DNA from 3 places in the Paenibacillus sp. E222 genome. Region 3 is predicted to be linked to each of the others. Evidence: a T-box and tRNA genes for the amino acid it is inferred to sense, from the RefSeq annotation. Region 3 holds a T-box; the other regions hold tRNA genes.
What was found. A T-box is a leader RNA that pairs with one kind of tRNA and senses whether it is charged. The one in region 3 lies ahead of leuS (leucine--tRNA ligase), so its partner is inferred to be a tRNA-Leu.
Positions count from the first base shown of each region.

Region 1 (9,917 bases), 910 kb from region 3:
TAAATACTTCCTAGCGACCGATAGTGAAGCAGTACCGTGAGGGAAAGGTGAAAAGCACCCCGGAAGGGGAGTGAAATAGAACCTGAAACCGTGTGCTTACAAAAAGTCAGAGCCCGTTTTAGGGGTGATGGCGTGCCTTTTGTAGAATGAACCGGCGAGTTACGTTCCCGTGCAAGGTTAAGGTGAAGAGCCGGAGCCGCAGCGAAAGCGAGTCTGAATAGGGCGATGTAGTACGTGGACGTAGACCCGAAACCGGGTGATCTACCCCTGTCCAGGGTGAAGGTGCGGTAACACGCACTGGAGGCCCGAACCCACGCACGTTGAAAAGTGCGGGGATGAGGTGGGGGTAGCGGAGAAATTCCAATCGAACTCGGAGATAGCTGGTTCTCCCCGAAATAGCTTTAGGGCTAGCCTCGGAAAACAGAGTCGTGGAGGTAGAGCACTGATTGGGTGCGGGGCCCGCAAGGGTTACCAAGCTCAGTCAAACTCCGAATGCCATAGACTTACTTCCGGGAGTCAGACAGTGAGTGCTAAGATCCATTGTCAAAAGGGAAACAGCCCAGACCATCAGCTAAGGTCCCCAAGTGTGTGTTAAGTGGGAAAGGATGTGGAGTTGCACAGACAACCAGGATGTTGGCTTAGAAGCAGCCACCATTGAAAGAGTGCGTAATAGCTCACTGGTCGAGTGACTCTGCGCCGAAAATGTAACGGGGCTAAACACACCACCGAAGCTATGGCTTGATGCTTGCATCAGGGGTAGGGGAGCGTTGTATAAGGGTTGAAGGTGTACCGTAAGGAGCGCTGGACATTATACAAGTGAGAATGCCGGTATGAGTAACGAAAAGATCAGTGAGAATCTGATCCGCCGAAAGCCTAAGGGTTCCTGAGGAAGGCTCGTCCGCTCAGGGTAAGTCGGGACCTAAGGCGAGGCCGAAAGGCGTAGTCGAAGGACAACAGGTCGAAATTCCTGTACCACCGTAAGCCGTTATGAGCAATGGGGGGACGCAGCAGGGTAGTGACGCGGACTGATGGATGTCCGTCTAAGCAGTGAGGCTGATGTGTAGGCAAATCCGCACATCGTAAGGCTGGACTGTGATGGGGAGCGAAAATTATAGTAGCGAAGGTCATGATCTCACACTGCCAAGAAAAGCCTCTAGCCAGGTGATGGTGCCCGTACCGCAAACCGACACAGGTAGGCGAGAAGAGAATTCTAAGGCGCGCGGAAGAACTCTCGTTAAGGAACTCGGCAAAATGACCCCGTAACTTCGGGAGAAGGGGTGCCCCGGTAGTGTGAATAGCACGAGGGGGCCGCAGTGAAAAGGCCCAAGCGACTGTTTAGCAAAAACACAGGTCTGTGCGAAGCCGTAAGGCGAAGTATACGGGCTGACGCCTGCCCGGTGCTGGAAGGTTAAGGGGAGCGGTTAGGAGCAATCCGAAGCTGTGAACCGAAGCCCCAGTAAACGGCGGCCGTAACTATAACGGTCCTAAGGTAGCGAAATTCCTTGTCAGGTAAATTCTGACCCGCACGAATGGCGTAACGACTTGGGCGCTGTCTCAACGAGAGATCCGGTGAAATTTTAATACCTGTGAAGATGCAGGTTACCCGCGACAAGACGGAAAGACCCCATGGAGCTTTACTGCAGCTTGATATTGAATTTGGGTACGATCTGTACAGGATAGGTGGGAGCCTTTGAAGCGTGAGCGCCAGCTTGCGTGGAGGCACCGTTGGGATACCACCCTGATCGTATCTAGGTTCTAACCTGGTACCGTAATCCGGTGCGGGGACAGTGTCAGGTGGGCAGTTTGACTGGGGCGGTCGCCTCCTAAAGAGTAACGGAGGCGCCCAAAGGTTCCCTCAGAATGGTTGGAAATCATTCGAAGAGTGCAAAGGCATAAGGGAGCTTGACTGCGAGACCTACAAGTCGAGCAGGGACGAAAGTCGGGCTTAGTGATCCGGTGGTACCGCATGGAAGGGCCATCGCTCAACGGATAAAAGCTACCCTGGGGATAACAGGCTTATCTCCCCCAAGAGTCCACATCGACGGGGAGGTTTGGCACCTCGATGTCGGCTCATCGCATCCTGGGGCTGAAGTAGGTCCCAAGGGTTGGGCTGTTCGCCCATTAAAGCGGTACGCGAGCTGGGTTCAGAACGTCGTGAGACAGTTCGGTCCCTATCTGTCGTGGGCGTAGGAAATTTGAGAGGAGCTGTCCTTAGTACGAGAGGACCGGGATGGACGTACCGCTGGTGTACCAGTTGTTCCGCCAGGAGCACCGCTGGGTAGCTATGTACGGAAGGGATAAGCGCTGAAAGCATCTAAGCGTGAAGCCCCCCTCAAGATGAGATTTCCCAGTATGTAAGACCCCTTGAAGACGACGAGGTAGATAGGCTGGGGGTGGAAGTGCAGCAATGCATGGAGCTGACCAGTACTAATCGGTCGAGGGCTTATCCAAGATATGCAGGTTGTAAGTCGCAAATTTCGTTTCGGATCTAGTTTTCAGAGAATAATCTCTGAAGCATATTCCCTGATAGCTCAGTTGGTAGAGCACTCGACTGTTAATCGAGTTGTCACAGGTTCGAGCCCTGTTCGGGGAGCCATATGGAGAGGTGTCCGAGTTGGCCGAAGGAGCACGATTGGAAATCGTGTAGGCGCCACAAGCGTCTCGAGGGTTCGAATCCCTCTCTCTCCGCCATAGTAAGGCCCGTTGGTCAAGGGGTTAAGACACCTCCCTTTCACGGAGGTAACAGGGGTTCGAATCCCCTACGGGTCATATTTAACTTCAAAAAAGAAGTTGATTTTCACAGCAGTTTTATGATAAGATCATAAATGTGTTGTTCGGAGGCTTAGCTCAGCTGGGAGAGCATCTGCCTTACAAGCAGAGGGTCGGGGGTTCGAACCCCTCAGCCTCCACCATATAACTTTTATAACGACGCGGGGTGGAGCAGCCCGGTAGCTCGTCGGGCTCATAACCCGAAGGCCGCAGGTTCAAATCCTGCCCCCGCAATTGTTCTTTCTTTCAAGAAAGTGATCTGGAACCGTGGTGTAGTTGGCCTAACATGCCTGCCTGTCACGCAGGAGATCGCGGGTTCGAATCCCGTCGGTTCCGCCATTTAATCTTTACATGAGGAAGCTGTTCACTAAATCTGCTATATGGCACCGAACGCCCTAGATAAAGTGCAACGTTTCAGGATTAAACTTTATTTTGGCTCGGTAGCTCAGTCGGTAGAGCAGAGGACTGAAAATCCTCGTGTCGGCGGTTCGATTCCGTCCCGAGCCACCATTTATTACAACTTAATACGCCGGTGTAGCTCAACTGGTAGAGCAACTGACTTGTAATCAGTAGGTTGGGGGTTCAAGTCCTCTCGCCGGCACCACTTATGGAGGATTAGCGAAGTGGCCAAACGCATCAGACTGTAAATCTGCTCCCGTACGGGTTCGGTGGTTCGAATCCATCATCCTCCACCAGTTTTTAGGGGCATAGTTTAAAGGTAGAACAACGGTCTCCAAAACCGTTGGTGTGGGTTCAATTCCTGCTGCCCCTGCCAATTAACTTTTAAGAACATATTGTATTATGGCGATCGTGGCGAAGTGGTTAACGCACCGGTTTGTGGATCCGGCATTCGGGGGTTCAATTCCCCTCGATCGCCCCTTTGTTTTTTTTGGGGATTAGCCAAGCGGTAAGGCAACGGACTTTGACTCCGTCATGCATAGGTTCAAATCCTATATCCCCAGCCATTATGCGGACGTGGCTCAGCGGTAGAGCATCGCCTTGCCAAGGCGAGGGTCGCGGGTTCGATTCCCGTCGTCCGCTCCAAAATATGGCGCCATAGCCAAGTGGTAAGGCACAGCTCTGCAAAAGCTTTATCCCCAGTTCGAATCTGGGTGGCGCCTCCAGTATATTTTTTGTAAAAATATGATATGCCGGCGTGGCGGAATGGCAGACGCGCTCGACTCAAAATCGAGTGGGAAACCGTGGAGGTTCGAGTCCTCTCGCCGGTATTCAAGCAAGTAAGGAAAAGCTCATTAGATGCAAAATCTAATGAGCTTTTTTTATTTAGTGGATTAAAAGATGAAGTACGGCAGTTAAGCAACAAGGCTCCTGAATGGATTTCGTAGGTCACCACAACACCATTACTGCAAGGGAATCCAACATGATGTGCTTGGGCAAATGACATTCTGGTATCTCTAAACTGTAAGTACCGCTTTACCTGTAAGCTGGCAATCTATCAGATGCTGTGCAATTACTCAATTGCAATCCCTAATCTCTGCACTTGGATTATGGCTTATAGAAGGAGATGGAATTACTTTTGTTTACGTATTGACTCATAACTTGAATGAGTATATTGTAGATATATAAAGTCTCTAATATTGCCTCGTTTAATTATGGATATTGTAGCTCTTTTAAATTCATATAAAAGATGCTTATCAAAACAAAATAATATCCTTTTTTCGAAATTATATTTTATAAAAGAAATGGAGTGAAGCAACATGTCTGAAGAAAAACATGTATCCAAGCATTCTGAAATTCTATTTGATCTATCTGTATGGGAAGAAGCGTGGAGGAATCAGTCCACAACTTCAAAATACAATATGAAGAGCACGGCGTTTGACGCGACAGCAGCATTTGAACGATGGGCTAGAGAATATCATCAACAGTCGTTTACTGAAGAGGGAAAGAAGCGATCCGAACGCATCATAGGCTGGATTGAAAATCAGGGAGTGAGTTTTGACGGGGTATCGATATTAGACATTGGGGCAGCATCAGGCATCTTTACAATTCTTTTTGCAACCAAAGGAGCGAACGTTACAGCTGTAGAGCCCTCTGAACTTTTAGTTTCATTAATGAAGGAGACAATTCCTGTATCCCTTACATCCAGTATTGATATTGTTTCGGAACGATTCGAGGACATATCGATTCAGGATAAGGGTTGGGAGAAGAAATATGATTTTGCATTTGCATCCATGTGCCCGGCAATGTCGAATTGGGAAACGATTGAACAGGCCATCAGCACTGCCCGAAAGTATGTCTATATCAGCACGATAGCTGGACCGAGAGAGCACACACTAATAGATGAGCTTAAAGAGGTACTAGGTGTCTATCCATCATACAACGCGGGAGATATGGGGTATATACAACAGCTGCTGTACTTGAAAGATTATTCTTACACCACCTTAATCACTAAAGAAACAAGTTTCATTGAGATACCTGTTGAGGAAGTCGTCGATAAGCTTCAGGAATGGCTTACTACGCACGAACTACCAACGGATGAGGGTTCGCTTGCCCTGGCTGAACAATATATCAGAGACACTTACAAGGATGGTGTGGTTACATTTTCACGCGGAGGGAAGTTTGGTAAAATTCTGATTCAACTGGAGCAACCGAACATGAAAGTGGTACGTCCAAGAAAACAGTAGACCTGTTTCAGTAGTAATATTAATTTAGATGAAGTGTTAGGGGAGCAAAGGGAGCAGTTAAACTGCTCCCTTTTTTATGGTCAGATACAAAAAACTTATTCTTTGACTAAATAACAAACGTTCTTCTATAGATAGAAATAGTTATAACCCTCGTACTTTATCCCCAAAAGAGCCGCTTACTGTTTTATGGATAGATCAGGCTTCTGCTTACGCTCCCTATACTGTCCAGGCGTAATCCCTTCCCATTTTCGAAAAGAACGGATAAAGTTCTGCGGGTTGTTATAACGAAGCCGTGCGGCGATATCCTTGACCGTTAGCTCGCTTTCGTCGAGCCACTTTTTAGCTATACTAAAGCGGTACTTCGTCAGATACTCACTGAATGCACAGCCTGTCTCTTTGCGGAACACACTACTCAGATAGTTCGCATTGTAATGAAGTCTGGATGCGCATTCCTCCAACGTCAGATCTTTATCGTATTCTTGTTGAATGATGGCAATCATTTTCTCGGATATGTGCTGATATTGGGCGTACTGTCTTTCCTTCAGAATGAGAATGATCGGTATGATGATATGATTGTGAAACCATTGCTCAACCTCAGCTGCATACTGTAGAGCATGAAGTTCATTGAAAATAGATCCATGGCCTTTGGAGATCTGTCCCAGTCGTATACCGGATTCCTGCATCATCTGCAAAATATGTGTTAACAATCGGGTAAATGCTACCTGATATTCTTCCGGTGTACACTCCATGCCGAACAGCACTTCAAGCAACTGATGGAGATGAGATGAGGCTTGGGCTGCATCGGCATTTTGGATGGCCTGTATCAGCGTATACTCCAGTGATTCGGGATATGGCAGTGCCCAATGGGATGTACGATTATCAATCGCCTCAAATTGAAAGATGATGCCTGCTCCCAGTTTCATTCGATGCTTGAGCGCTTCACGGGCCTCCGTATAAGCTTGCGGGATCTGAAATAGCGAGGCGTGAGGCTGACTGAAGCCAATGCTTACTTGGAGACTAAGGATCTCACTGATCTGATGTTGTAGTTGTTCCGTTAACGTATGCAGATGTTGTGAAAAACGAACATGATCTTGCTCAGAGGTACCGATAATGGTAACGACAGCCTGATCATATACTATAGGAAGTAACTGTTGTTCGGCATAAACACTCTCCTCCAGTATGTTCTGAACGGCAAATAGCAACAGATCACGATCCTTGGCATGGTATTTGGTGTGATTCATAAGATCAGCCTGAACTGCAATGACGGCTATTTGTTGCCACTCTTGAAGCTGTGAACCATAACCATTCTCTCTGAGTGTGTCATGAAGAGTGGATGGAGCATTTTTGCCCAGTAGCAGGTTGATTAGAAAATGAGTGCGGATCTGCAACTTATATTGATTCAATTTGCTTTCAAGCTGGGATTGAGAAGCAGATAGCTGTGAAACGCCAGCTCTGATTTGCTCAAATTCATCCATATGAAGCGTAGAATTGGTTTCCAAGTTACCTCTGAATAAGCGTTTATCACCAAGTTGTACAAGCAGCCTCCGTATGGGTATAACCATTCTTCTCGAGCCTGCCCATGAGACCAAAAGTGAAAGCAGTAGCATAGCGACACTGATATACATGGTGTGCAGCCCAATCTGAACATACTCATGAGTAAGAATATTCGTAGGCGAAATGAGAATATATGTCCACCCTTTTAGAGAAGAATGCGTATAGGACAGCGAGTAACGGGTATCTGCAATACGTACCTCCCGTTGCCCTGAAGAGGCAGCAAATCCACGGATAGATAACAACTCGCTAAAATTGGAACCCGATTCGCTATCTTTTATTCCTGCTGCAGCCAATGGCTGACCAATATATTCGGGATCAGGGTGGACCATGATGCGATGTTCACGATTCAAAATGATTAGTCCGGCTGTAGAGCTGCCCGGTGAATCCTCTTCCAGTGGTTTTTGCAGTGAACATGCAGGAATTCCCGCAATCAGGGCAGCGTCAGAAGAAACATTTACATCGGGTATCGATCTGGCGAGTGCAATATGGTAGATGCAGCCTGAGTTCACTGGGCGCTCATTATTGTTAAACACAGATGATGGTGTAAGCTGCCAACCGGATGTGAGTGTGTTTGATAATAAGTCTTTCATAGGCAGCGCCATTGGAAAATCAGTATTCAGGTACAGGCCAGCATGATCGATGAGCCAATCCTGGGTCTGATTAACGAGCGTAATATCCATTAGAGGCTCCCATGATCTCATATTATTAAATTCGTTCTGTAGCTTCTCAGCAAACAAAGGCCCAGTGTCTTGGATCGATGATGATGAAGTTAGCGAACGGAGCGTGTCCGGTGACCGAACGGCCTGATCGAGCATATAGCTTACGGTTGCAAGTTTGTGCTCCACATTGGTTTGCATTTGGATTAGCAATTGTTTATTGGCTTGAGCACGATGCAGCTCTGATTGTTTTGAAGAATAGATAAAAGCGGCGATTCCCGTCAACAGAATGGGCAGGGTACTTAACAAGATTCCGAAGACTATCATTTTATGTAGATAGCTGAATGATCGCACAGGTCCACTCCTGACTTTTGGATTAGTAACACTTTCTATTTTAGTAAACGCTTACATGTAGAACAATCTAAATTTTGTTTATTTGGATAAAAAAGTAATAAAAATTCATGTGGAAATTAAGATTATGTAATCGTCTAAATCATATTAGAAGTCGTTATAGCTTTAATGGAAGGCATATTGGGAAACGTCAGTCGGGGGAGAACGTAGATAAGAGGTATGGACGTCATATTCACACTGGGGAATCGGCGTTGAAGAAGGGCAATAAGGGATATCTAAGGCTGTTACTCGGTACAGTGGTCAATGGTCTGATCCAGGGACAGTCAAAGGTCCAACCCGATCCCCGACCTGAGTCTAGGATGAAAAACCGTCCACGGTCTGTTTTGAAAAGTCGCCGTTTCCCCTAGAATAAGGACATAAGGTTAAACAAGAAACAAATGAACAAACAAACACACATACCAAAATTAATGAACCGAAAGGGTGGTGAACAACAATTATGAGATGGAATAAAGGAAATGGCTGGGCGATTGTACTGATTGCATTGGGTGCACTCCTCCTCTTCGGAAAGTTAACTCCTCTACTGGGACATTTAATGGGTTATCTGATTCCGATCCTGATGATTGCACTTGGATACTACGGAGTTAAACGAGGAAATGTACTGCTTGGATGGATTGTTCTCTTCATCGGTATCCTCTCATTGCTGGGTAAACTGGCCTGGCTGATCGGACCGATCATCGCGATCGGGTTAATCATCTTCGGATTCTCCATGTTGAGTAATAATCGCAGTCGTCGTGGCCGTTACTAAGCTTTCACGATCTTGAAAAGGAGGACAGAACAAAATGAGTGTATTTCGTCGAATGCGGGATATTACCGTAGCTACTTTAAACGAACATCTGGAGCAAAGTCAGGATCCAGTCAAACTGATTGATCAGTTTCTGGTCTCGACCCGCCAAGACATCGGTGAAGCCGAGAAGCTTCGTCATCAATATGCTAGCCATACCAGACAAATGAAACAACAAGCCGATCAGGCCGCAGGTATGGTACACAAACGGGAAGAACAAGCTTCCATGGCTCTGAAAGCAGGCGAGGAGCACTTAGCGAAACTTGCTTTGCAGGAGAAAATTCTCCATGAGGAAAAAATGGAACAATATAATGAATTGTACGCACAAAGCAATGCGGCTTTACAGGAACTGGACGAACAGATCGACCAACTGAAAGTGGAGTATCAAAATGTATACAGCAAACGCCAATATTACTACGCTCGTATGCAGACGATTCAGTTACAGCAACGAATGAATCAGAGAGGTCACTACAACGGTCAGAATGTACCCCGTATGTTCAACCGACTGGACGATCAGGTTTCGGATCTCGAATATGAGGCACAGAGTCTCCGGGATTTGCGGCGGATGAGTCAGGATGGGTCAGGAACGTCTGGCACCATGTCATCCTCTACGCTGGACAAGGAACTGGAACGGCTGAAACAAAAGCTGAACAATGACAGAAAGGAGTAGACACATGAATAAACTTTACCGCTCATCGCGCAATCGAATGCTGACAGGTTTGATCGGCGGCATCTCTGAAAATCTTGGATTTAGTTCCACGCTGCTGCGTATCATTTTCTTCATCAGTATTTTCGCTACGGGGGGTACATCATTGCTGATCTACTTCATCGCTGCATTGGTAGTGCCAAAAGAACCCTATCACGCTGATCCATACACTTATGGTGCTGATCACGTAAGAGGATACAAGTAAACGAAAGGAGTAAGCACATGAGCAAATTATATCGCTCAACGCGTGACCGGATGCTGACAGGATTATGTGGCGGGATATCCGAGTCGATCGGCATGGATTCAACCTTGCTGCGTATCATCTTCGTCATCAGTATCTTCGTAACTGGCGGCACGTCGTTGTTAATCTACTTCATCGCAGCACTGGTGGTGCC
Region 1 is NZ_CP058552.1:2,397,740-2,407,656, forward strand. It holds rRNA gene HW560_RS10605 (23S ribosomal RNA) at 1-2,451, shown strand, start outside; tRNA gene HW560_RS10610 (tRNA-Asn) at 2,521-2,596, shown strand; tRNA gene HW560_RS10615 (tRNA-Ser) at 2,600-2,691, shown strand; tRNA gene HW560_RS10620 (tRNA-Glu) at 2,698-2,769, shown strand; tRNA gene HW560_RS10625 (tRNA-Val) at 2,837-2,912, shown strand; tRNA gene HW560_RS10630 (tRNA-Met) at 2,930-3,003, shown strand; tRNA gene HW560_RS10635 (tRNA-Asp) at 3,031-3,108, shown strand; tRNA gene HW560_RS10640 (tRNA-Phe) at 3,204-3,279, shown strand; tRNA gene HW560_RS10645 (tRNA-Thr) at 3,298-3,373, shown strand; tRNA gene HW560_RS10650 (tRNA-Tyr) at 3,379-3,464, shown strand; tRNA gene HW560_RS10655 (tRNA-Trp) at 3,471-3,544, shown strand; tRNA gene HW560_RS10660 (tRNA-His) at 3,574-3,646, shown strand; tRNA gene HW560_RS10665 (tRNA-Gln) at 3,660-3,734, shown strand; tRNA gene HW560_RS10670 (tRNA-Gly) at 3,739-3,813, shown strand; tRNA gene HW560_RS10675 (tRNA-Cys) at 3,820-3,893, shown strand; tRNA gene HW560_RS10680 (tRNA-Leu) at 3,920-3,998, shown strand; gene HW560_RS10685 (class I SAM-dependent methyltransferase) at 4,488-5,414, shown strand; gene HW560_RS10690 (PDC sensor domain-containing protein) at 5,591-7,978, opposite strand; gene HW560_RS10695 (LiaF transmembrane domain-containing protein) at 8,472-8,780, shown strand; gene HW560_RS10700 (PspA/IM30 family protein) at 8,815-9,486, shown strand; gene HW560_RS10705 (PspC domain-containing protein) at 9,491-9,727, shown strand; gene HW560_RS10710 (PspC domain-containing protein) at 9,745-9,917, shown strand, end outside.
Region 1: it encodes a tRNA-Leu, which carries the amino acid that the T-box ahead of leuS (leucine--tRNA ligase) is inferred to sense. The anticodon was not compared.

Region 2 (9,917 bases), 2.4 Mb from region 3:
CCTTGTTCCATGGACATGCGAGCGGCGAGTGCGATGCGTTCTGCCTGAACGGCATCATTCCCGTTTACGATGACAGGTGTGTCGTTCCGAATCGCATCAATGAAAAGAGCTGTCTCCTGCACGTACGCTTCGTTGTATCGCTCCAGGAAAAAGTGCAGCGGCTTGTCGCGCATCAATCCGGTCGCTGTACTAATCTCTGCCGTATTCGGATGATCGTTCGCAGCTGCCGCGCTGCCTAATGAGCCAAACACCTCGACTCGCTGATCGTATCCATATACCGCCTGGCGGCTGTTATCAATGACGCCAATTGCTCCATTTTCAAAACTCATCGTCACAATGGCCGTATCCACATCGCCGTGTTCCGCAAATACAGGATGAATCAGCACATTACCCTGGGCATAGACTTCCTCCACCTCACTCCCGGACAGATACCGGGCCATATCGAAATCATGGATCATCATATCCATGAAGATTCCGCCAGACACCTGAATGTACTCCGCTGGCGGCGGACTCGGGTCACGAGAAGTGATTTTGATAATATGCGGATCACCAATCGTTCCCTCCTGCACATGTGCACGTACCCGTTTGAAGTTATGATCGAAGCGACGATTGAATCCAATTTGCAGCTTTACCCCGGCCTTGTGCACGGCTGCAACAGCTGCCTGAGTCTGGTGAAGGTCCATACTGACCGGCTTCTCGCAAAAAATGTGTTTACCCGCCTGGGCTGCCTGTTCAATCAGGGGTACATGCGTATCTGTTGAGGAACAGATCAGTACTGCATCTACATTTGGCATCGCGATCAGCTGGCTGCTATCTGTCGTTACCACCGGAATACCACGGCTGGAAGCCCACGCCTCCAGCTCGGGTCCTGCAAACAAATCACTGATGCCAACAATCTCGGCATGCGGGTTGCGCAGGAGATTGTCCGCATGAATTTTACCAATCCGCCCAGCGCCGATGATGCCTATTCTCACTTTATCCTTGCCCATTCCGTTATCCTCCCTGTATGTGTCCATGTGGACTCAACGTTCTTCCATTGGCTGGGTATGCCCTGAGTGACTACCAGCGGGCAGTAACCATCTTTTTGCGAGTATAAAATTCAACGCCGTCTGTACCGTTGGCATGCAAATCACCGTAGAAGGATTTCTTCCAGCCGGAAAAAGGGAAAAATGCCATTGGCGCAGGTACGCCCAGGTTAATGCCCAGCATGCCTGCATCAATCGTTTCACGGAATTGGCGCATGCTTGCTCCACTGCGGGTGAACAGGCAAGCTCCGTTGGCAAAGTCGGAACGGTTGGCCAGTTCCACTGCTTCCTCCAGCGTAGCCACCCTCGCTACCGAGAGCACCGGTGCAAAAATCTCGTCCTTCCAGATCTTCATGGTGCTCTGCACCTCATCAAATACCGTCGGACCAACGAAATAACCGGACTTGCCTGTCGCTTCATCTTTGCGACCATCCCGGATCAGAGCAGCGCCTTCCTGTTCTCCGGATTCAATGTAACTAAGTGTACGTTCCTTATGTGGGCCACGAATGACAGGACCCAGGAATACCCCTTCATCCATGCCGTTACCAATGGTGATGCGATCTGCCGCTTCGACCAGCTTTTGCACCAGCGTGTCAGCAACATCGCCCACGGCGACAACAACCGAGCAGGCCATACAGCGTTCTCCGGCTGAGCCGAAGGCCGCACTGGTGATTTCTTTCACCGTCAATTCGAGATCGGCATCCGGCATAACGATCGAGTGATTTTTGGCACCAGCAAGCGCCTGTACCCGTTTGCCATGTGCGGATGCGGTAGTGTATACATATTCAGCCACAGGCTGTGATCCGACAAAAGAGATCGCTTGAACATCCTTGTGTTCAAGCAGGCCATTCACGACGTCATGCGCACCGTGAACGATATTGAGCACGCCGTCCGGAAGCCCTGCTTCCTTGAACAGCTCGGCCAGACGACCTGCCAGCAGCGGTGTGCGCTCCGACGGCTTCAGGACAAAGGTGTTGCCGCACGCAATCGCCAGCGGGAACATCCAGCACGGTACCATCATCGGGAAGTTGAAGGGGGTTATTCCCCCAATAACACCGATCGGGTACCGATACATGCCTGACTCCAGCCCCGTGGCGATGTCGGGCAGCTGTTTGCCCATCATCAGGTTCGGGGCGCCTGCCGCGAATTCGACGCATTCAATGCCGCGCTGCACTTCGCCGTAAGCTTCCGCGTAGCTTTTACCGTTCTCCAGCGTAACCAGCCGTGCGAGTTCTTCCCAGTGCTCCACCAGCAGCTGCTGGTAGCGGAACAGAATCCGTGCACGGCGGGGAACCGGTGTGCCACTCCAGGACGGGAATGCCTCCCGTGCCGTCTGGACGGCCAAATCCACATCCGCCTGTTCAGACAGCGGAACGTGTGCAATGACCTCTTCCGTAGCCGGATTTACGACCGGCTCCGTACGGGTTGCCGCCGGGGTCACCCAGGCACCCCCGATCCAGTTTTGAACCATTGTCGCTGTTGCTGACGCTTCCGAAATTCCTTTTCCCATAGCCCTGTCTCCCTTCGCTTATATGTGCGTTGCGTCGAATCACTCCATGTACTCCAAGTACTTCAACACGCTTCAAGACACCGTGATTTCGCCCCGATTGCAGCGTTCGATATAGTCATTCACTTGTTCCACCGTTGGCATTGCATCCGAGCAGCTATGGCTGGAGATAACGATACACGCAGCCGCACTGCCAAACGCCATACTGCGTTCAATCGTCCATCCCTGCATCAACCCATACAGGAATCCCGCCGCATAGGAATCACCTGCTCCAAACGTCTTCACCACACGCGCAGGGTAGCTGTCCGCTTGATGAGATAGCCCTTCACCGGTATAGGCAATGGAGCCTTCCTTGCCATGTTTGATGACGACAATTTTAGCTGAGAAGTCAAACCATTTTTGCGCGGTCACCTGATCGCTATGGTCTGGATTATGGTCAAACGTCTCCATCATGTCGAACTCTTCACGTGTGCCCAGGATGATATCGCATTTCTCGGCTGCGAGGTTATAATAGACCGCCGTCTCTTCGGCTGATGTCCATGTGTAAGGACGATAGTCCAGATCAAACACAATGATTGTGCCATGCTTTTTCGCATATGCCAGTGCCTGGAATACCGCTTCACGTGATGGACTCTGGGCGAGGGCAGTACCTGAGATCAGCAGCACTTTGGAGTCGGCAATCAGCTGCTCCTGAACTTCTCTCGACTGCAATAGCAGATCAGCCACATGGTCACGGTACATTAGGATGCTGCAATCAGTTGGACTTTTGATCTCGGTAAAAGCAAGTCCTGTCACCGCTCCGGTATCGTCCGTTACCACATTTGACGTATCGATCCCGTTCCGCTCCAGATAACTGTTGATGAACCTGCCCATCTGGTCATTCGCGATTTTGCCGATAAATGCCGTTTCCATACCGAGCCTGGACATGCCAATCGTGATATTAGCCGGAGATCCGCCCACATATTTCGTAAAGGTCATCGTCTCTTCCATCGGGCGATTGATCTCATTGGCATTCAAGTCGATGCACAGACGGCCAATCGCGGTGAAATCCATCTTCCTGGAATCAGGAAAGGATACGTAAGTCATTGTATTTGAACCCCTTTCTGTAATGGGATTTGGAATGATACATTCATCAAACTCACACTCATAATCCGGTTTACCTCATGGTATGGCTCTCTCCCGATGGCCATGGCTTTATCAGCTGTGCTGGTATAAGGTCTCCATATATTGCAACGATCGCCGCGCATACTCATACGGATTATGAATCGCAGGGTCCTGTTCCCCTTCAAGCATCGCCCAGCCATCATACCCCCGTGTGACCAACTCCTGCAGAATCGGTGCAAAATCAATACAACCATCTCCGGGAACCGTAAAAACCCCTTTACGAATACAGCCTACAAAATCAGACTGTTCCGCCCGTGCTTCCTCCAGCACTTGAGGACGAATATCCTTCAGATGAATATAGGCAATCCGATCATAATGCTTGCGTAGGAGAGCTAACGGGTCGGCTCCGCCATAGTAAGCATGACCTGTGTCATAGAGCAAATAAACAAGAGATGGGTCAGTCAGTTCCATCAATTTATCGATCTCATCCGGCTGCTCAACAACGGTACCACCATGATGATGGTACGTCAGCTTCAACCCGTGCTCACGGGCGATGGCACCTGCTTCGTTCAGCCCCTCAGCAAGGATGTGCCATTCTGATTCACGGAGTCTCAGTACTTCTTTCTCATGCGGTGTCCGCCTTGGATCGAAATGCAGGGAACCGCCTACTTCCGCTGTGCTAATCACCTTGCTGCCCATCGATTGCAGAAACTCCGCGTGTCTGCGATAGCTGTCCAGTTCAGACTGACGATATGCCGGGTCGGAGAACAATACCGATTTCCACTGGGAAACGAGGCGGATGTTGCGCTTGCCCAGCTCCTCCCGCAATGTGTCTGGATCCGTGGGATATTTGCGTCCCATCTCCGTACCTGTCAGACCAAGTCGCTGAATGTCATCCAGAATCTGTTCACATGTTGTTGCATCACCATGCTCCTTTACATCCTCTCCGACCCAGTTGATCGGATGAATCCCGAGCTGAAATGGCAGCTTGTTCATGGCTCCACGTCTCCTTTTGTGGTTCAACATTTTTGCATCATTCGATGTAACTCTTTGCTGGGTGAAAATATTTAGAGGAAGAAGCACCCTGATTCATACAACATATATACGCGTGAAGCATTCCCCTCTGAATCATGCAGATGTGAAAGACACTCTTTGAATTTATGCAAAAAGGTCTATTAAACGAGTCTAACTTTGGCACGGTTTGCCTGCATGGCGTGGTGAGCCGTTACCACCTTTTCCTCGTTGGATACTTCTGGCACGCCCACATTCCACCAGGACTCATATCCGCCTGCATTGGTTCCGGGTACGACTGGAATTTCGATCAGTGTAGTCACGGTCTCATTCCGGGCATCTCTGATCGCCTGCTCCAATTGTTCCGCCGTCTCTGCCTTATAGGCTTTGGCTCCAAGGCTGCGGGCATGGGCTGCAAAATCCATAGGCATGTAATCTCCGGTCAGTCGTCCGCTCTCCGATTCCCGATAGCGAAACTCATTACCGAAGCCGTCACTTCCGTGCTCCCGTTGCAAATTATGAATACACTGAAATCCATTGTTGTTGAATAGTAAAATGGTCATCTTCTTCTGTTCCTGCAAGCTAGTCACCAGTTCAGAATGCAGCATTAGGTAACTACCATCACCCACCATGGCATACACTTCACGCTCCGGCTCTGCAAGAGCTGCCCCGAATGCCCCGCTTACCTCATAGCCCATACAGGAGAAGCCGTACTCCATGTGGTATGTTTTGGGTGCAGAAGCGCGCCACAGACGGTGTAAGTCTCCAGGCAAACTTCCCGCCGCACAAACAATAACGGAAGAAGGGTCAATGGTCCGATTAATAACACCGACCGCGGTTGTCTGTGCCAGTCCTGCCTCATGCTGCAGTTCGTAGAGTCGATCTACCTCGGCGTTCCACTCATCCCGCAGATTGGCGATCTCGGATGTGCCGTATCCACTGTGGTACTGCCGTCCCTTTAAAGCCGTTTGCAAAGCTTGCAGACCTTCCCGTGCATCCGCCAGAATCGCTTCGCCACCCAATTTGGCGGCATCCATGCCGTTCAGGTTAATATTGATGAATGCCACTTCGGGATGCTGAAAAGCAGACCGGGACGCCGTCGTAAAATCCGAGAACCGGGTGCCGACGCCGATTACCACATCCGCTTCTCTGGCAAGCCTATTGGCAGCCAGCGAGCCGGTCACGCCGATAGCTCCCACATTAAGTGGGTGGTCCCACGCCAAGGCACTCTTGCCAGCCTGCGTCTCGGCAACCGGAATGCCAAATGCCTCGGCGAATTCAGCCAGCTGTGTGGATGCCTCGGCATACAACACACCGCCGCCTGCTACGATCAGCGGCTTCCTGCCACGGGCAATCTGCTGCGCTGCCCGTTCAATTGCTGCCTGGACCGGAGGACGACGGTCCAGGTAATGCACCTTGCGGGCGAAGAACGATTCAGGGTAATCGTACGCCTCTGCCTGCACATCCTGCGGCAGCGCCAGCGTTACCGCGCCCGTCTCCGCCGGGTCCGTCAGCACGCGCATCGCCTGCGTGGCGGCAATCATCAGCTGTTCGGGACGTACGATGCGATCCCAGTATTTGCTGACCGCTTTGAACGGGTCAGTAGCTGAAATCGTATAATCGCCGCTTACCTCCAGTTGTTGCAGCACGGGATCTGGCTCACGCGTGGCAAAGTTATCACCCGGAAGCAATAACACCGGAATACGATTGACTGTTGCGGTTGCCGCCGCAGTAATCATGTTCAGCGCACCCGGCCCAATGGACGTTGTACACGCATAAATCTGTCTACGGTTCTTCTGCTTGGCATAAGCCGCTGCTGTATGCACCATGCCCTGTTCATTCTTGCCCTGCATATACGTCAGACTTCCTGGGCTACGCTCCAGTGCTTCTCCCATACCTGTTACGTTGCCGTGTCCAAAAATGCCAATGACACCATTCACAAACTTGGTTTCCACTCCATCAACGGAAATATATTGCTGATCCAAGTATCGGAGCAGTGCCTGAGCCATCGTTAGTCTAATTGTTTTCATGTATTGACTATCTCCCTTCCCCTTACGGGTTAAGCGCTTAATCCGTGTTAAGTTTAAGCGCCTTACCCCTAAGGTTAAGCGCTTAATTGATATAGTATTACAGGCTGGTGAATTAGGCAAGATATTTTTGTAAGCGTTTTAAAAAATGCAAATAAACATAGCTATACCACTGTAGTATTGTGTATTATCCCACTGTTGATAAAGCTATGATCCGAGAAGTTACTATCATGGGAGTACGTGTTCCGAGGATGATGGAGACGTCAAAAAAATACAAAAAAAGAGATGGCAGAAGCCATCTCTCTTTTTGTATTTCTATGAAGCGGGTGATGGGAATCGAACCCACGCTATTAGCTTGGAAGGCTAAAGTTCTACCATTGAACTACACCCGCATGTAAAAATCGGGATGACACGATTTGAACATGCGACCCCCTGGTCCCAAACCAGGTGCTCTACCAAGCTGAGCTACATCCCGTTATCTATACCGGCGAGAGGACTCGAACCTCCACGGTTTCCCACTCGATTTTGAGTCGAGCGCGTCTGCCATTCCGCCACGCCGGCATATGAAGTTATAAATGGCGCGCCCTGAGAGATTCGAACTCCCGGCCTTTTGATTCGTAGTCAAACGCTCTATCCAGCTGAGCTAAGGGCGCAAAATATTGGAGCGGACGACGGGAATCGAACCCGCGACCCTCGCCTTGGCAAGGCGATGCTCTACCGCTGAGCCACGTCCGCTTATAAAGGATGCGCGTGGAGGGACTTGAACCCCCACGTCAAAGACGCTAGATCCTAAGTCTAGTGCGTCTGCCAATTCCGCCACACGCGCATATGATGGTGAGTCATGAAGGGCTCGAACCTTCGACACCCTGATTAAAAGTCAGGTGCTCTACCAACTGAGCTAATGACTCGAAAAACTGGTGGAGGATGATGGATTCGAACCACCGAACCCGTACGGGAGCAGATTTACAGTCTGATGCGTTTGGCCGCTTCGCTAATCCTCCAGGATTACATGGTGCCGGCGAGAGGACTTGAACCCCCAACCTACTGATTACAAGTCAGTTGCTCTACCAGTTGAGCTACACCGGCATATTAAGTTGTGATAAATGGTGGCTCGGGACGGAATCGAACCGCCGACACGAGGATTTTCAGTCCTCTGCTCTACCGACTGAGCTACCGAGCCACAATAAAGTTTTAAATTAATGGCGGAACCGACGGGATACTCTCACTTCGTTCGAGACTGCGAAGCTGATGCTCTCGAAGTGTATGCTCCGACGAACCCAAAAACGGATTCTCATCCCTGAAGCAAAATTAAGATGGCGGAACCGACGGGATTCGAACCCGCGATCTCCTGCGTGACAGGCAGGCATGTTAGGCCAACTACACCACGGTTCCAGATCACTTTCTTGATAGAAAGGTTAATTGCGGGGGCAGGATTTGAACCTGCGGCCTTCGGGTTATGAGCCCGACGAGCTACCGGGCTGCTCCACCCCGCGTCGTTATTATAAGTTATATGGTGGAGGCTGAGGGGATCGAACCCCCGACCCTCTGCTTGTAAGGCAGATGCTCTCCCAGCTGAGCTAAGCCTCCATATATATGACCCGTAGGGGATACTCTCACTTCGTTCGAGACTGAGAAGCCATTGCTAACGAAGTTTATCCTCCGACGAACCTTTGGGATTCTCATCCCTTTTTTAAGCTAATAAATATAGCTATGACCCGTAGGGGATTCGAACCCCTGTTACCTCCGTGAAAGGGAGGTGTCTTAACCCCTTGACCAACGGGCCTTAATGGCTCCCCGAACAGGACTCGAACCTGTGACAACTCGATTAACAGTCGAGTGCTCTACCAACTGAGCTATCAGGGAATGGTGGAGCCAAGCGGGATCGAACCGCTGACCTCCTGCTTGCAAGGCAGGCGCTCTCCCAGCTGAGCTATGGCCCCATACACTTTAGTCTATCTGGTATTACTATGGGCCCTGGTGGACTCGAACCACCGGCCTCACCCTTATCAGAGGTGCGCTCTAACCAACTGAGCTAAGGGCCCGTATGAAAAATCGAAAAAAAATACCCCAAAGGGGTTTCGCTTGGCGGCGTCCTACTCTCCCAGGACCCTGCGGTCCAAGTACCATCGGCGCTAGAGGGCTTAACGGTCGTGTTCGGGATGGGTACGTGTGGAACCCCTCCGCCATCGCCACCAAACGCATAGCTTAGCTTACATTTCAGAGTGTATTCTCTGAAAACTAGATCCGAAACGAAATTTGCGACTTATAACCTGCATATCTTGGATAAGCCCTCGACCGATTAGTACTGGTCAGCTCCATGCATTGCTGCACTTCCACCCCCAGCCTATCTACCTCGTCGTCTTCAAGGGGTCTTACATACTGGGAAATCTCATCTTGAGGGGGGCTTCACGCTTAGATGCTTTCAGCGCTTATCCCTTCCGTACATAGCTACCCAGCGGTGCTCCTGGCGGAACAACTGGTACACCAGCGGTACGTCCATCCCGGTCCTCTCGTACTAAGGACAGCTCCTCTCAAATTTCCTACGCCCACGACAGATAGGGACCGAACTGTCTCACGACGTTCTGAACCCAGCTCGCGTACCGCTTTAATGGGCGAACAGCCCAACCCTTGGGACCTACTTCAGCCCCAGGATGCGATGAGCCGACATCGAGGTGCCAAACCTCCCCGTCGATGTGGACTCTTGGGGGAGATAAGCCTGTTATCCCCAGGGTAGCTTTTATCCGTTGAGCGATGGCCCTTCCATGCGGTACCACCGGATCACTAAGCCCGACTTTCGTCCCTGCTCGACTTGTAGGTCTCGCAGTCAAGCTCCCTTATGCCTTTGCACTCTTCGAATGATTTCCAACCATTCTGAGGGAACCTTTGGGCGCCTCCGTTACTCTTTAGGAGGCGACCGCCCCAGTCAAACTGCCCACCTGACACTGTCCCCGCACCGGATTACGGTACCAGGTTAGAACCTAGATACGATCAGGGTGGTATCCCAACGGTGCCTCCACGCAAGCTGGCGCTCACGCTTCAAAGGCTCCCACCTATCCTGTACAGATCGTACCCAAATTCAATATCAAGCTGCAGTAAAGCTCCATGGGGTCTTTCCGTCTTGTCGCGGGTAACCTGCATCTTCACAGGTATTAAAATTTCACCGGATCTCTCGTTGAGACAGCGCCCAAGTCGTTACGCCATTCGTGCGGGTCAGAATTTACCTGACAAGGAATTTCGCTACCT
Region 2 is NZ_CP058552.1:874,189-884,105, forward strand. It holds gene iolG (inositol 2-dehydrogenase) at 1-989, opposite strand, end outside; gene HW560_RS03900 (CoA-acylating methylmalonate-semialdehyde dehydrogenase) at 1,060-2,535, opposite strand; gene iolC (5-dehydro-2-deoxygluconokinase) at 2,608-3,618, opposite strand; gene iolE (myo-inosose-2 dehydratase) at 3,730-4,632, opposite strand; gene iolD (3D-(3,5/4)-trihydroxycyclohexane-1,2-dione acylhydrolase (decyclizing)) at 4,812-6,677, opposite strand; tRNA gene HW560_RS03920 (tRNA-Gly) at 6,996-7,066, opposite strand; tRNA gene HW560_RS03925 (tRNA-Pro) at 7,076-7,149, opposite strand; tRNA gene HW560_RS03930 (tRNA-Leu) at 7,157-7,235, opposite strand; tRNA gene HW560_RS03935 (tRNA-Arg) at 7,251-7,327, opposite strand; tRNA gene HW560_RS03940 (tRNA-Gly) at 7,335-7,409, opposite strand; tRNA gene HW560_RS03945 (tRNA-Leu) at 7,420-7,500, opposite strand; tRNA gene HW560_RS03950 (tRNA-Lys) at 7,507-7,582, opposite strand; tRNA gene HW560_RS03955 (tRNA-Tyr) at 7,590-7,675, opposite strand; tRNA gene HW560_RS03960 (tRNA-Thr) at 7,685-7,760, opposite strand; tRNA gene HW560_RS03965 (tRNA-Phe) at 7,779-7,854, opposite strand; tRNA gene HW560_RS03970 (tRNA-Asp) at 7,989-8,066, opposite strand; tRNA gene HW560_RS03975 (tRNA-Met) at 8,094-8,167, opposite strand; tRNA gene HW560_RS03980 (tRNA-Val) at 8,186-8,261, opposite strand; tRNA gene HW560_RS03985 (tRNA-Glu) at 8,386-8,457, opposite strand; tRNA gene HW560_RS03990 (tRNA-Asn) at 8,462-8,537, opposite strand; tRNA gene HW560_RS03995 (tRNA-Ala) at 8,539-8,614, opposite strand; tRNA gene HW560_RS04000 (tRNA-Ile) at 8,643-8,716, opposite strand; rRNA gene rrf (5S ribosomal RNA) at 8,755-8,871, opposite strand; rRNA gene HW560_RS04010 (23S ribosomal RNA) at 8,954-9,917, opposite strand, start outside.
Region 2: it encodes a tRNA-Leu, which carries the amino acid that the T-box ahead of leuS (leucine--tRNA ligase) is inferred to sense. The anticodon was not compared.

Region 3 (9,917 bases):
ATCCTAATCTTTAATATTGCGTGATTACCTGATCTGCACATAAGGAGCCATTTTCTCCAGCATCTTCATTCCGATTCCTTTCACTTTGGTCAGATCGCTGACTTTGGTAAAAGGACCATGGGAATTACGATAATCAATAATGGCTTGCGCCTTTTTCTCCCCGATTCCAGGAAGGTCCATCAGCTTCGCTGCCGGAGCTGTATTGACATCAATTTTGCCATTGTCGACTGCTTCATTGCTCACCAACACTTGGTTATTGTCAGGTGAAACCACCGTTGCCTCCGATTTCGTTTGAGTTCCAACAGTAGAAACGTCCGTTTGGTTGCCAGCAACTGTCTGATCAGCCACTTTCCCTCCTGTGTCATCAACCCGATTAGTCTCTACAGGGGCCTCTGCTGTTGACGGTCGCTGGTCTGCATCGGAAGCCTTCGTTTGTTCCTGAACCAAAGTAGCCGACTGTACAGCAGGGGTTTCCTGCTCTATCGTCGGCTTCTCGGTGGCGAGCTGCATAGGTTCCCAGCCAGAAGGCGGCTGTTCACTTTTGCCCGACCATAATATCAGTATACATCCGACCACTGCTGCAACAATGGTCATCCCCTTGTTCCATCTCATTTCTTCCACACCTCTCCCTGAATTCAAAATAAATCTATTCTGAACACGGGCGGTGCTTCCGAACCGTTGGACTTGCCTGGTAAACCAAGCTGTACTATTTTCATGTCATGTGAAGCAGGTCCTGACGCATACACTAGAGGGAAAGAACTGCGCCATTACCGTAAAGCATGAAAGGAGGCCTGAACAATGAAGGTTGGATTTATCGGAACCGGCAGCATGGGCAGCCTGCTGATCTATGCCTTGATTCAATCCGGTGCACTTGAGCCACGGCAGATCGCCGCCAGCAATAGAACCCCTTCCAAAGTACGGCAGTTATCCCTCCGTTACCCCGGTCTGCATGAATCACAGAGCAACCGGGAAACCGTCATCCGCAGCAATATCATCTTTTTGTGCGTGAAGCCACTTGAATTCAAACATGTCATTGACGACATCCTGCCTGTCGTGAATCCCAATCATATAATCGTCTCGATCACCAGTCCCGTGCAGCTGCGCCATCTGGAATCTTCACTTCCTTGCAAAGTCTCCAAAGTTATCCCCAGCGTTACGCACCAGGTCGGCAGCGGAGCGTCCCTGTGTATTCACGGTGAGCGAATGACTAACGAAGACCGCGCTGTGCTGGAAGGGCTGCTCAGTCATATCGGCAGACCCTATCAAGTGGATGAAGCCTGTACCCGGATCACATCCGACTTCTCCAGCTGCGGACCTGCATTCATATCGTTCTTTCTGGAGCAATGGATTGAGAGTGCCGTCAAGCTAACTGATATCAAACGAGCCGACGCCTGCGCTCTTGCCGGCGAGATGCTCCTGGGAACAGGCAAGCTGCTCACCGAAGGAGGATACACCCCGCAAGAACTTCAGGCTCGCGTGGCTGTACCTGGCGGCATCACCGCACAGGCACTTGCCCTGCTAAGGGTAAATCTGAATGGTGTTTTTGACAGTCTGATCCAGACGACTCATGACAAATATGATGAAGATTTGTTGAAGCTGGATGAATTATTCAAAGCCGGTGAGATTAACCGGCAACAATATTAACGAGTTTGCCTGGAACGGCAATGACCTTGCGAATGGTCTTGCCTTCCAGTGCCTGTTTCACAGGTGCCAGTTCCATTGTAAAGTCCTGCATGCCCTGTGCGTCCAGATCCTTCGCGATCGTAGCACGGGTTACAATTTTGCCGTTCACTTGAACAACAATTTCCACTTCGGCGTCCACCGTCATGGACTCATCATACTCCGGCCAAGCTACATAAGAGATTCCACCTTCATGACCGAGACGGCTCCACAGTTCCTCCGCCATATGCGGTGCCAGCGGTGACAACAGCTGTACAAAGTTCTCCATGGCTTCACGCGGCAGCGTATCTGCTTTGTATGCATCGTTGATGAAAATCATCAACTGGCTGATCGCTGTGTTGAAACGCAGATGTTCCAGATCCTCTGTAACTTTTTTGATTGTCTTGTGTGCAGTGCGCTTGAACTCATCGGTTCCACCATCTGATGTGATCTTGTCGTTGATTGCACCTGTATCTTCATTGATGAACAGACGCCATACACGTGACAGGAAGCGGTGCATACCTTCAACCCCGTTAGCGTTCCACGGTTTTGTAGCCTCCAAAGGCCCCATGAACATTTCGTACAGACGCAATGTATCCGCACCGAATTCATTGACGATCTCATCCGGGTTAATAACATTACCACGGGATTTACTCATCTTCTCATTGTTGGTTCCCAGGATCATACCTTGGTTGACCAGTTTGTGGAACGGCTCTTTGGTATGCACCACACCCAGATCATACAACACTTTATGCCAGAAACGAGCGTACAGCAAGTGAAGCACCGCGTGCTCTGCTCCCCCGATGTACAGATCAACCGGCAGCCACTGCTGCTGTTTCTCTTGAGAGATCAGTTCCTTGTCATTGTGTGGATCGATAAAGCGCAGATAATACCAGCAGCTACCGGCCCATTGTGGCATTGTGTTCGTCTCGCGACGAGCTTTCATTCCCGTTTCCGGATCTACCGTGTTCACCCATTCTGTAACATTCGCCAGTGGTGATTCGCCCGTGCCCGAAGGTTTGATCTGGTCAATATCCGGCAGCAGCAAAGGCAGTTGATCTTCCGGCACCGTCTTCATCGTCCCATCTTCCAGATGCAGAATCGGGATTGGCTCACCCCAGTAACGCTGACGGCTGAACAACCAGTCACGCAGACGGTAGGTCGTTTTGCCTTGTCCCTTTCCGTTCTCTTCCAACCAGGCAATCATCTTCGCAATCGCTTCTTCGTTGTTCAATCCGTTCAGGAAATCAGAGTTCACATGTGGTCCGTCTCCGGAATACGCTTCTTGTGTCACGTCGCCACCCTGTACAACCTCGATGATGTCCAGACCAAACTGTTTCGCAAACTCCCAGTCACGAGCGTCATGTCCCGGAACAGCCATGATCGCCCCTGTGCCGTATCCAGCCAGAACATAATCGGCGATCCAGATAGGCACCTTCGCTCCGTTTACCGGATTGATTGCATAAGTTCCTGTGAACACACCCGTTTTGTCTTTAGCCAAATCGGTGCGTTCCAGATCGCTTTTACGAGCAGCCTGTTCCTGATATGCCTTGATTGCTTCACGCTGTTCAGCCGTTGTAATGACTTCCACCAGCTCATGCTCAGGTGCCAATACAGCATAACTTGCGCCAAACAAAGTATCTGCACGTGTCGTAAACACTTTAATAACTTCTTCATGACCCTCAATGGCAAAAGTAACTTCCGCCCCGGTTGATTTACCGATCCAGTTGCGCTGCATATCCTTGATACTTTCCGACCAGTCCAGCTCTTCCAGGTCTTCCAGCAAACGCTCTGCATATTCCGTAATTCTCAATACCCATTGGCGCATCGGTTTACGAACGACCGGATGTCCACCACGCTCACTCTTACCGTCGATAACTTCTTCGTTCGCCAGTACCGTACCCAAAGCTTCGCACCAGTTCACAGGTACTTCATCTACGTAAGCCAGGCCTTTATTGTACAATTGGATGAAGATCCATTGCGTCCATTTGTAGTAGTCAGGGTCTGTTGTACTGATCTCCCGATCCCAGTCATAAGAGAAACCGAGTGATTTGATCTGGCGACGGAAATTGTCAATATTGCGGAAGGTAATATGTCGTGGATGCTCACCAGTATCCAATGCATGCTGCTCAGCAGGCAGGCCGAAAGCGTCCCAACCCATTGGATGCAATACATTGAAGCCGCGCATACGTTTGAAACGGGATACGATATCCGTTGCCGTGTATCCTTCCGGGTGACCTACGTGCAGGCCTGAGCCAGATGGATACGGAAACATATCCAGGGCATAAAACTTCGGTTTAGCCGGGTCCTCACCCGTTTTAAACGTTTTATTGTCATCCCAGTATTGCTGCCAGCTTTTCTCCATAACTTGTGGCTTGTAGCCGTGTTTCGGCTGTTGATTCTCACTCATCTATTGTTCCTCCTCTGGTTATTCGCATTTATTGCAACAAAAAAACCTCAGCATCCCGTAGCGTTTGCAGCGCTAGGGACGAGAGGTTGAATTCCCGTGGTACCACCCTAGTTAGCGGACGATCGTGCTTCGTCATCCACTCCCTTTGGACCTGTAACGGCGGTTAACCGATGCGGATTTCCATTCCTGATCCCGAGTATTACTTCAGTCGGTTGCAAGATGGTGTAATCACCGCATTTCTCCAAGGCGAGTTCGTGAAATACTGTCAACCGACTTGCACCAACCGCCGGCTCTCTGTCATGTACAGGACTCACTACTGATCCTTATCATCGAAATATGTATACGATATGATCGGAAATATTATATAAAAAAGCAGCATTAAAGTCAATATTACACGGTCTGTTGACTATAAGCAATGCTATGCATCAGTATACACATTAAGACGACTGGAATCGCTGGATTCCTTCTTCTAGATTATCAATCGCCCACTGAATGTGTTCCTTGTTATCGTATTGACGATACGGACACTCGATTCTCAGCGCCAGATCAAAGTACAGATCATATAAACTTCTTCTTTTCCGTTCACTGTCTGTTGTAACTGCTCTTCCATAGCCTTTGAGGAATCCCGGCGTATTATTAAAATGACTGAAGTAGTGCTCCATCAGAGGATCTGCCCAAAGGGAACGTTCAAAATCGATAATCGCCGTGATTTGCCCAGCCTCCACGAATACATTCCCATCCCACAAATCCCAATGCACAAGCACTGGCTCTTTGACATCATCCAGCACATCCGATTTCTGTTGAATTAAACGCTCCAGCTCCTCATAACGAATTGACAATTCCACACCCGCTGCTTTGCCATCTGCAAGCATATCATCCATCAGGCTCAGGAAAGCTTCTTTCCACGTCGTATAATGCGGTTTCTTTGAGGAAAAGTAACCAAACTTCTCCCCTTTAATTTCATTGATCCGACGATTGTATGCACCCAGCTGCTGCTCTATGGATTCCTGCTCTGCTGCACTGTACTGATCTTTGACTTTGTTGTATGGCTTTCCTGGCATGTACTCCATAATAAAATATTCTGCCGATACTAGGGTGAGCGATGGATCATAGGCCAATACCCGGGGAACGGGTACATCCTGAAGTTCTGCCGCGAGTCGCAATGCCTCAACCTCAGCAACCATGACATGCTGTTCACAGCGCATCAGCTTAATGCCATTAGAAGGAGCTATTTTAAGTACTACCTTCTGTCCGTCGTTCTTGGTGATAAAATAAGCATGGTTTGCCCAGCCGTCGATCATCTCTTTGTATTCTTGGATACCTGTGTTAAAATGCTGCTGCACAATTCCGTCTAACTGCTCGGAAGTCAGCCTTGTTTTGTAGGTACTTTCCATTGTTGCACCCCACCCAGAATTTTAATTTTCAGGATTGCACTAATTAGAAAACGTTTTCCATTCAACTATTATGGCTTCCTTTAACCTCACTGGCAATAACTTATTACATATAAAAAAACATTCTTATAGAAAAAGAACTGCCCTTATACATCATCAGGACAGTTCTATATCTTAATCCTATTTCACGGCTACGTAGAATAGACGCTGTGCGCCTTCTCCCGCCTCTTTCCACTCAAAATCAGCATATACACATACATCTCTGAAGCCAGCCTTCGTCAGCTCGAGCTTCATCCAGTCCGGATCATACGCACGCTGAACATGAACCTCTTCAAAACGTTGGTACATATCCTTCCCGCTCTCGGCCACACGCGAAAAGATACTTAGATGATGCTCAATCTCACACCGATCATGATCCATATCACAGGTCCAAATATACGATACAGAGCGCTCGTCCAACACAAATGGTTGCTCCTCTTCGTATCGAATAAGGGTATTCGGGTGATGTACATCGAACAGGAATGTGCCCTCCGGCTTCAGCATCTCGTAAGTACGCTGAAAGGTACGAACGACATCCTCTTTTTCAAGCAAATAATTCACGCAATCACAGAACGATATCACCGAGTCCACAGGCTCCGGTACTCTCCAGTCCCGCATATCCTGCTGCACCCAGCGGACACTGCCTTCCCGATATAAGCGGTGACCTTGAGGCGTGGCCTCCATTTTACTGCGCGCAACAGACAACATGTCCGCCGACAGGTCAATACCTGTAACTTCGAAGCCGGAGTTCACCAGTGGGATCGTAATTGAGCCGGTTCCACAGCCCAGTTCAGCCACACTTTTCGGCATGCCATGTCGTTCCCAAGCCGTTCTCGCAAACCTTATCCAGTCCGGATAAGGCATATCCTCCATTAATTCATCGTACACATAGGCAAATTTCCGGTAAGACATGTCAGGCACCGCACTTTCAATTTCATTTTCAAATCTCTTTTGAACAAAAGAAAAAGCAGGGGCGTCCGGAGTTCACCCAGCCTTGCCCTGCCTTGACTTATGGATTTCAAGCTCATGCTTGATCCACGATACGCGTTTGCTTACTTATCTTCGTTCTGATCCTGAGGTACAGACTCTGTCAGATAGGTCCAGTTTTCCTTCTGCGTTACTAGACCATCCTTCATCAGTTTGCCCAATGCCCGCTTGAACGCGGATTTACTGATACCAAAGCGCTGCTTGATGATGTCCGGCGGGGTTGCATCCGAATACGGCATGCCGCCCGTAGGGCGCTCTTTCATGAAAGCAAGCAGTTTGTCTGCATCTTCATTGCGACCAACCTCTTTGAGAGGAGACATCGCCAGATTGACACGTCCATCTTCACGTACCATGGTTACCCGGCATTTCACCTTTTCACCTAGGCGCAGCATACGATTTCGTTCCGAGGAATGAATCATGCCAATAGCGCCAAAGCCCAGCACTCCACCGTCAACAAGCACAAAAGTACCCATCTGAAGTGGCTTGTACACCGTTGCTTCAACCCATTCGTTAACCCAGGAGGTTGGCGCATGGAAGGACAATGGTGCAAGCTCACGTTCCCCAGCCAATTTCGCCCGCAAACGTCCTTGCTTGTCATGTTCCATAAGAACAAAAACTTCATCGCCTACATGAGGACGTAATTCTTCCAACTCAGGCAATTCACGAATCGGGAGCAGCAATTGCCGCCCAAGCCCCATCTCGAGGAAACAGCCGAGGCGTGGGTGAATATCAGCCACAACCAGACGTGCCATTTCGCCAAGAGTGAGATATGGTTTTTTCATGGTTGCCGCCAGGCGATCTTCCGTATCAAAGAACAGAAAGACCTCCAGCGTTTCTCCAATTTTAACGTCCCTTGTAAGCTCCGTATAGTGAAGCAGTACATCTTCTGATCCTGTCGTCAAAAAGTAGCCAAATGGAGACACTTCACGTGAAACCGGCAAGTTGACGACTGTTCCTGCGATCAAACTCATACCGTTTCCACCACTTTGGCATCAGACCACAGTCGTTCAATGTTGTAATACTCACGCTCGTCGCGGTGGAAGATATGAACAACCACATCACCCATATCCATCAATACCCAACGTGCCGAATCCATACCTTCGATGCCTTTGATATTCACGCCGGCTGCATGCGCCTGTTTGCGAATCTCTGTTGCAATCGCCTGTACCTGAGTATCAGAATTCCCGTGACAGATAACAAAATAGTCCGCTACCAGCGAGATGCCAATCAGATCCAGTGCTACAATGTTGGATGCCTTTTTATCGTCAGCGGCAGCAACCGCCATATTCATAAGTTCTTTCGATGATACTGTCATGAACCAACCTCCATAATCTAATCTATAAATGTGCAATCAAGTCATTCCGCGACAACATGGTCAAAGGGTAAATGACACGGCGCTGCGAGATCAACAAGCTGATCGTCGAGTCGAAACCGGCAATTAAACCTTCTTCCAGACTGTGCTCAGCCTGTTCGCGAATATGATTTACTCCCGGGAAGTCTCTTCCCGGTTCAATATAATCCGCAAGACATACCACTTTATCCAGCAGGCTCATGCCCACTCGACCTGAGGTATGCCAGCGAATAGCATTAATAATTTCTTTATCTTCAATGCCGTAGTCACGCTCCGCAACAAAGGCTCCCACTTCGGAATGCCAGAGCTGCTTGTCATGCTGCAAAAGTTCTTCGTTCAATCCATTGTCACGGATGACCGCTTCCATCTCGGAAACGGGCCAATACTTGGCTACATCATGCAATATTGCTGCCAGGTCCGCTTTTACAGGATCAGCACCATATTTTTGAGCCAACAACACTGCCGACTCCATAACACCCAGCGTGTGCTTCCAACGCTTCTCCGGCATTTGACCGGAGACAGCGTGGATCAGTTCGTCACGGCTTAGTTCCATATAAACCGCTCCTTACAATATATTGATGGACTGCATCAGGAATCATAAAGCGCACGGAATGCCCTTTGGCGAACCGTCTGCGTACTGCTGTCGATGATATGTCCACCAAGGGCATCTCAGCCAACAGTACCCGATCCTGTAACGCATCCGGCAGGTCATCCAGATGTAACTGGAATCCCGGTCGTCCCACACCGATGAAGGTTAAGCGTTCAGCGAGTTCTTCGATCTGTTCCCATTTGGGTAGATAATTCACCATATCCGCTCCAACAATGAAATAAAATTCATGCTGCGGATAGCGACGCCAAAGCTCCTTCATCGTATCGATGGTATAGGACACACCGCCAAGCTCCATCTCAATGCCGAGCACCTCATAATGCTGTACATCTTTCACTGCCGCTTCCGTCATTTCGAGACGTTGCTGTCCCGATGCTCCGGCTCCGCGTTTGTGAGGAGGAACATGGGAAGGCATGAACCAGATCTCATCCAGTGCGTGCGAATCCCTGGCCGCTTCGGCTGCCAGCAGGTGCCCCATATGGATCGGATCAAACGTACCACCCATGATGCCGATCTTCACTCGCGCCACTCTCCCTTACCTAGGTAGTTCGATTTGTTTGTTATCGCGCGATTCTTTGTACAGGATGATTGTGTTACCGATGACTTGTACAAGCTCACTCCCCGTTTCACGGGCAACTTCTTCGGCCATCTCTTTTCTGTCCTCGTCATTGTTGTTGAGCACTTGCACTTTCATCAATTCGCGCTTCTCAATCGCGTCTTCGATGTGACGGAACAGATGCTCATTCGTTCCCCCTTTGCCAATTTGAAATACAGGGGTTAGATGATGTGCCTGTGAACGCAAAAAGCGCTTTTGTTTACCGTTTAACATGAATACTCCATACTCCTTATGGTGAGCAAACCTCAGCAGCAGCACAATGTCTGCCCTGGGCTTGACCGTTCAATTATATTTTCACATTCATAAAACGAACTAACAAAGTTTACACAGTGTGACTACGATTGCAGTACCATCTTACGATCGCTGTTATCCCCAGATTTCTTCTTTTCATTTTATAAAGGGGGAAATCCGGTGATAGCTTATGCTTCCGAAGCAGCTTTCCTACAGAAAGCTTTGAGGCGAGCACTTCGTTTCTTCAGATTGGTTCTGCACTCTTCGTCATCGTGTAATCTTGTTTTCATTTTACAATATTAAAAACTCTCTAACACAGCTCGCCGCATCGTCTCCACGGGAGCCGGGATGCCAAGCCAGTGTTCGAATGCTACCGCGCCTTGGTATATGAACATACCAAGACCACCATGCACAGTACATCCACGCTCTCTTGATTCGCGAAGCAAGCGTGTTTCCAGCGGATTGTAGATAAGGTCGCTGACTGCTGCGCCTGCTCGAATGAGTGCAGGATCAACAGGCACGTCATCTATATGCGGATGCATACCCGCAGCTGTTGTGTTAATCACAATATCGGCCGAAGCCAGTATCGCAGCAGCCTCTTCCATTCCACTACCTGTGATGTCACC
Region 3 is NZ_CP058552.1:3,303,025-3,312,941, reverse strand. It holds gene HW560_RS14785 (ComEA family DNA-binding protein) at 25-612, opposite strand; gene comER (late competence protein ComER) at 799-1,644, shown strand; gene leuS (leucine--tRNA ligase) at 1,625-4,069, opposite strand; T-box leader at 4,141-4,408, opposite strand; gene HW560_RS14770 (phosphotransferase family protein) at 4,507-5,463, opposite strand; gene HW560_RS14765 (class I SAM-dependent DNA methyltransferase) at 5,641-6,411, opposite strand; gene HW560_RS14760 (CvfB family protein) at 6,552-7,457, opposite strand; gene rsfS (ribosome silencing factor) at 7,454-7,801, opposite strand; gene yqeK (bis(5'-nucleosyl)-tetraphosphatase (symmetrical) YqeK) at 7,824-8,390, opposite strand; gene HW560_RS14745 (nicotinate-nucleotide adenylyltransferase) at 8,374-8,964, opposite strand; gene yhbY (ribosome assembly RNA-binding protein YhbY) at 8,980-9,273, opposite strand; gene aroE (shikimate dehydrogenase) at 9,591-9,917, opposite strand, start outside.